DNA from 2 places in the Cytobacillus solani genome. Region 1 is predicted to be linked to the other one. Evidence: riboswitches for the same ligand, from Rfam matches in the RefSeq annotation. Region 1 holds a riboswitch; the other holds the start of a gene.
What was found. Region 1 has a riboswitch for glycine ahead of gcvT (glycine cleavage system aminomethyltransferase GcvT). Riboswitches for the same ligand answer to the same signal wherever they lie in the genome.
Positions count from the first base shown of each region.

Region 2: it holds a riboswitch for glycine, as region 1 does, so the genes downstream of both, FI644_RS05895 (FbpB family small basic protein) here and gcvT (glycine cleavage system aminomethyltransferase GcvT) in region 1, are expected to answer to the same signal.

Region 1 is NZ_CP041305.1:3,443,831-3,447,253, forward strand. Features, by position in the region: gene FI644_RS17230 (DEAD/DEAH box helicase) at 1-1,192, opposite strand, end outside; glycine riboswitch at 1,398-1,489, shown strand; glycine riboswitch at 1,493-1,648, shown strand; gene gcvT (glycine cleavage system aminomethyltransferase GcvT) at 1,744-2,850, shown strand; gene gcvPA (aminomethyl-transferring glycine dehydrogenase subunit GcvPA) at 2,867-3,423, shown strand, end outside.
Region 2 is NZ_CP041305.1:1,159,422-1,162,844, forward strand. Features, by position in the region: gene FI644_RS05885 (ABC transporter ATP-binding protein) at 1-309, opposite strand, end outside; gene FI644_RS05890 (TerC family protein) at 437-1,210, opposite strand; gene FI644_RS05895 (FbpB family small basic protein) at 1,591-1,734, opposite strand; glycine riboswitch at 1,925-2,026, opposite strand; PreQ1 riboswitch class I at 2,180-2,224, shown strand; gene FI644_RS05900 (QueT transporter family protein) at 2,233-2,718, shown strand; gene FI644_RS05905 (response regulator transcription factor) at 3,235-3,423, shown strand, end outside.

The DNA of each region.
Region 1 (3,423 bases):
TAATTCCGTGCTGCTTAAGAAACCATTGTAAATACATTTGTGTGGCTCGATATTCAGTAAAAATAATAACTTTATCATTTATTTGCTTAATTAATTCCAGTGCCTTTTCTGCTTTTGCATTCTTTTGAACTGCTTCTACCTTCGTGATTAAATATTGAATTTTATCCTGATATTCTTTTGTAGGCTCTTCTTTTTTCTGGAGCATATTTCTTAATGTGAAAAAAACTGCCTCTCTGCTGCTGCATGCTTCCCGTTGAAGGGTCATAACAGAAAATTGCCTTGAGCTCATCCAGTTCCCATCTCCACGAAGGTTTGTAACTGCTTCATATAGCTCTCTTTCTTCCTTTGAAAATTCAATTGGCAATGTTTCCACATTTCGTTTCGTCCATTCAATCCCTGTATCTGCTCTTCGGTTTCGAATCATCACTTTATTGACAAGCTCTTTTAAATATTCATTATCATCCAGTGATCGTGAATCCTTTTGATATTTTTCATAGAAATCAGCTTCATTGCCTAAATGACCAGGCTTTAATAGGGAAACTAAGTTAAAGATTTCACTGATTCGATTCTGAATAGGTGTAGCGGTCAGAAGCAGGCAGAATTTCTTTTTTAAGTTTTGAACAAACTCATAGTTTTTTGTCTTATTGTTTTTCAGTTTGTGAGCTTCATCGATTATGACTAAATCATAGTCTTGACTATAGATAATATCCTTATGGGGATTTCGCTTAGCTGTATCAATCGAAGATACGACCACATCACATTGTTCCCATACATAGCTTTTCCGCTGTGCAATCGCAGGGATGAAAAACTTTGAATTTAATTCGATGGCCCACTGTGTGACAAGAGAAGCAGGAACAAGGATGAGCACCTTTTTCACTAGTCCTCTAATCATATATTCTTTTAAGATCAAGCCAGCTTCTATCGTTTTTCCCAATCCAACTTCATCAGCAAGAATCGCTTTTCCATTCATATTTTCTACTACCTGTTTAGCCACTTCCAGTTGATGTGGCAAAGGAATAAGGCTTGATAGATGCTTGGGTGCCTGAAGTCCTTCAAATTCAGGAATGATTGTATGATTTTCTACTTCTAAGGCTAGTTTATAAAGCTCCCAGCTTCCCCATGGTCCGTCCTCTTCAATTCTATGTAAAAACTCATTTTGCCATGAAGAATCAAAATTTATTTGCACTGTCATCTAATCCAACTCCTTAAAAAGAGAAAAATAATTCCCCATTGCTCAAAAGTGGTTCTAATGGTAGGATAAAATTAGCTTTGAAAGTTTTGAAATTTGCCACTTTACTTAGTTAATCGAAATAATATTGTTTACTTTTATTTTCCGTAATCGTTCAGTTGGTATTTGCGTTTAGTATGAACCAATTGGGAAAATTTTATAAATGCGGATGAAGGCAAGGGGAGAGACTACATTTGTAGCGCCGAAGGAGCAAGCAATATTTATTGTGAATCTCTCAGGCAAAAGAACCCTTGTTGGACGTAGCTCTGGAGAGAGCTCATTTTTATTGTCTAGCTCCAGCGCCTAACCCTCGAGGTCACAAGCCATCCTGAGGGTGACCAGGTGCTTGCGCTTTTCTCGATAAATGAGCCACCAAAGGGGAAAACCGTAAACGGTAAACTTTCAGGTGCAAGGACAGAGATCTTCTCACGATACGAGGGGATTCTCTGTCTTTTTTTATGGATGTAAGGTAAATTTTTTCAAACCTTTCAAAAGGATTAAAGGGGGACGAGTAAATGTCACAGTTAAAACGAACACCATTATTTGATGTTTACAAAGACTATGGTGCAAAGACAATCGACTTTGGAGGCTGGGATCTGCCTGTTCAGTTTTCAAGCATCAAAGAAGAGCATGAAGCAGTAAGAACAAAAGCTGGTTTGTTTGATGTATCCCATATGGGTGAAATTGAAGTAAAGGGTTCTGACAGCCTTTCATACCTTCAAAAAATGATGACGAATGACATCTCAAAATTAAAAAACTCAGCAGCCCAGTATACAGCTATGTGTTATGAAAATGGCGGAACTGTTGATGATTTGCTCGTTTACAAATTAGAAGATAATCACTATTTACTTGTTGTGAACGCATCAAATATTGAAAAAGATTATAAATGGCTAGAAGAGCATCTTGAAGGCAATGTGGAGCTAAAAAATCTTTCAGATGAAACGGCTCAGGTGGCAATCCAAGGCCCATTGGCTGAGGAAATACTGCAAAAGCTTACAGGAGACATAAATTTAGCTGATATTGGTTTCTTTAAATTTCAGGAGAATGTAGATTTAAATGGAAAGAAAGCACTTGTTTCTAGAACTGGCTATACAGGTGAGGACGGCTTTGAAATATATTGCGATGCTAAAGACGTTGTGGCAATCTGGAAAGATATTTTAGAAGCTGGTAAGGATGAAGGAGTTCTCCCTTGTGGTTTAGGAGCTCGTGATACATTGCGCTTCGAAGCCAATCTTGCTCTATATGGGCAAGAATTATCACCAGAAATTTCTCCTCTTGAAGCAGGAATTGGCTTCGCGGTTAAAGTACAAAAAGAAGCAGATTTTATTGGAAAAGAAGCACTTGCCGCTCAAAAAGAGAAGGGTTTACCAAGAAAATTAGCAGGGATTGAAATGATTGACCGCGGGATTCCTCGTCACGGCTATCCTGTATATAAAGGCGATGAACAAATTGGCGAAGTGACTACAGGTACACAATCACCTACATTAAAGAAAAACATTGGCCTCGCTCTATTAAAACCAGAACATACAGATATTGGTTCTGAAGTAGAAGTTGAAATACGCGGAAAACGCTTGAAAGCTGTTGTGGCGGCTACGCCTTTCTATAAAAGAGAGAAAAAGTAGGAGAGGAGATCTAACAATGAAACATCGCTACTTACCGATGACAGAGACTGATAAGCAAGAAATGCTCGAAACAATCGGAGTCAACTCAATTGATGAATTATTCAGTGATATTCCTGAACGTGTAAGATTTAAAGGGGAATATAACATTAAACCGAAGAAAACAGAAACGGCATTAATGAAAGAACTTACACAAATGGCACAAAAAAATGCCGATTTAAGAAGCCATACATCCTTTCTAGGTGCAGGTGTCTATGATCACTATATGCCAGTGATTGTCGACCATGTGTTATCACGTTCTGAATTTTACACAGCTTATACGCCATATCAGCCTGAAATTTCACAGGGAGAGCTGCAAGCAATTTTTGAATTCCAGTCCATGATCTGCGAATTAACGGGGATGGATGTAGCGAACTCTTCTATGTACGATGGAGGAACGGCTTTGGCTGAAGCAGCGATGCTTAGTGCAGGGCAAACACGCCGCAAAAAAGTGCTCATTTCAAGCGCTGTTCATCCAGAAGCAAAAGAAGTGGTGAAAACCTATGCAAAGGGCCAATATATTGAAGTAATAGAAAT
Region 2 (3,423 bases), 2.3 Mb from region 1:
TGAAAATCGCTCAATCCTTTGAAATACATCCTTTCTCATATCAGTTGCAAAATGAACGGCAGTCCGCGTGCTATATACTGAGCACCCCAATCCGCCTGCAAGCCCAATGATTGCTGCACCTACCATAAAAAGGCCCATTTTCACTGTATAACCAGTGTTATTATTGGCAATTCCATCATCAATAATATGCTGCATCAATGTCGGCTGAATTAAATCCATTGCCACTTCCACAAACATAAAAAATGGCCCTAATATAGCAAACAGCCAATAGGGCTTCATATAAGACAATAATGCTTTTAGTGCCTGCATGTATTTCCCCTGCCTATCTATCTCCTTAACGAAAAAAACCGAAAAAGGTATTTTTATATAAGTTGATTATACCATTTTCCGGTTTTTCCTAGGCTGTGAATATCAGAGGCAACATTGTAAAACTGGTTCATTCTTCAACTGATGTTTCTTTTTTCTTCTTTGATAAGAACCAGCCGCCAATCGCGATCAAGATTAATACTGCATAGAAGGTAATTTTCCATTCTGGCGACTTAGCGAAGCCTTCCGGCAGCACAGATAATGCAGGATGTGAAAGTGTATAAACCGATAATTTCACCCCTACCCATCCGACGATAAGGAAAGCAGCAATTTCCAAGCCTGGTCTTGCATGAAGTAATTTAACAAAAAAGTTAGCAGCGTAGCGCATAATAATTAACCCGATGAAACCTCCGGCGAAGATGACTAGAAACTTTCCGCCATCTAGTCCGCCTATATTCGGCAGCCCTGAATCTGGAAGAGCAATAGCTAATGCGACCGCAGCTAGTATGGAGTCAACTGCAAAGGCAATATCCGCTAATTCCACCTTAAAAACAGTCATCCAAAAACCTGCTTTTTTCTTCCCCTTCACAATCTCCGCCTGTTCTTCTCCTTTTTTCATTATCAATTTTCTATAAATATGATTAATGGCAATAAACAACAAGTAAAGTGCCCCGATCGCTTGAACCTGCCAAACATCAACGAGGAATGAAATAGCAAATAGAGAACCAAATCGAAAAACAAAGGCTCCAGCAAGTCCATAGAATAATGCTTTCCTTCTTTCCGCTTCCGGCAGGTGTTTAACCATAATCGCTAAAACCAATGCATTATCTGCTGCCAAAAGCCCCTCCAGCGCAATTAATAATAACAAAACTCCACCGTATTCTAGTAAAATTGCTAGTTCCATGTAATCATCATCCTTCCAAATATTTATTGAATCAAATGAGTAAGTGGAAGAGGCTTCTTCAAAAAATAGAAAAAGCCTTTACCACAGTGGTAAAGGCTTCAAAAACAATAAAGACCTTTACCGAAATTGGTAAAGGTCTTGCTAACAACGAATATGTTGCCACCAAAGCCGAGAGCTTAACACTCTGAAATGACGACTTTGCTGTAAAAGCTACTCCCCTTTAGGAGTTACTATTTGATTTATTACCTTAATTGTAATCAAACCACCGTTCTATTGTCAATAAAATTATTTTTCATTAGAGCAAATTTGAAGCAGATAAACAAGCAGTAGGACCACACTGATGAAAGTTTCACTTTATATTGAATGGATTTAGGAAATTCCTATATCGCTTTAGCTTCCTTTTTTCTTTCCAGATATTTGTCATCAATCCGTTTTTCAATTTTCTCAAGCTGTTCACGGTCTCTTAAAAGCTCTTCTTTATTATTTCTAATCAGATTGGATAACGTCATTCTTTTTCTAGTCATTTCTACATCTCCTCCCTCATGCTGCATTCGTTAGGAAAATTCATTTAATTACTAAACGCTTTTCCTATAAAAAAGGACAGAAAAGGTGTAGTAATTTCTACCCTTCTCTGTCCTTTATACCTGAGAGTTTCATCCCAATAATGGGTCCCCTTTGGTGCCGTACGAATGTATACGAGCTCTCCAGAGATGCGTCCTAATTGTGGTTCTTCTACCTGAGAGATTTGTTCCAAGGGTCTTTTCGGAACTTGCCCCTTCGGTGGCCTATCATAATGCACTCTCCCACAATAGTCATCCGCTCATATTGAATTTTCATTATATTTAAAATAATACTTATTTACTGGAATGTCAAGCGAAAGGGCCATTTGTAGGACTATGGTAAAAATCCTACTAATTTAGTAAATTGACAAATAAGTTCCTCTGCTATAAAATTTAATCTTTGAGCAATGCTCACGTGGTTCGAGAACCTCCCACGGAAAAAAACTAAGGAGAGAATAGAATATGAATGTAAAAACACTTGTTGGTAATGGAATATTAGCAGCTTTATATATTGCTGTTTCTATGCTCATCCAGCCCTTTGGGTTTACTGCTATCCAATTTCGGGTATCCGAAATGTTCAATCATCTAGTTGTCTTCAATAAAAAATATATTTATGGAATGATTCTAGGTGTATTTTTAACCAATCTGTTATTTTCACCAATGAAAGCATATGATCTTATTTTCGGTGTCGGACATTCGTTGATTTCATTGCTAATCACAATTGTTTGCTGTCGTTATATTAAGAACATCTGGGTTCGAATGGCTGTAAACACAGTCGTCTTTACGTGTATGATGTGGATCATCGCTCTTGAACTTAACCTCGCATTCGGGTTGCCATTCGGATTTACATGGGTCACAACTGCCATTGGTGAGTTTGTTGTCATGGCCGTAGGAATTCCATTAATGTATGCATTAAACAAACGAGTGAAATTTGAGAAACTAATATAAGAACACATATATAGCATGTGAATTCACAAAGAATTTCACATGCTATTTTTTATTATGTATTAAGCATGATAGCTGTACACGCCTATCATTTAGAATTAGAAATCGAATAAACATTTTACAATATAATAATGATATTCTTAATTAAAATAGATGCGAAAGTGGTAATTTATACTAATCTATAAAAATTATTCTTTATTTACTGTGATGATCGACTGAGAACAGGCTTTCATTCAATTGATGAAGGACTTTTTACAAACTATCCCACCGAGAGCGGGCTTTCATATCCTTGATGAAAGACTTTTTACAAGTTAACCAGCCAATATCTTTCCTTCAATTGAACGAATCCTTAATTTTTTTATTACCAATCCATTATTCAGTACGCTATAGGGCAACTGGGTATGGAACAATCGGTTCAAATGAATATATCGGGTTTAAATCAACCAAAATTCTACACTTAATATATGTTGATAAAAAATTGAAAAACAGATGATATGTTACAAATATGAGGTGTATATCATGAAATACAAAATTCTAATCGTTGATGATGAAATTGATATTGTACTTATGCTGAGTGATTACTTCGAATTAAATGGTTATGATGTACTTACTGCAACGGGAGGAAAAGAAGCGATAAAGAAGGCAGAGAAGCAGCCTGATATTATATTGCTTGATATAAATATGCCTGGCATAGACGGGATAAAGGTT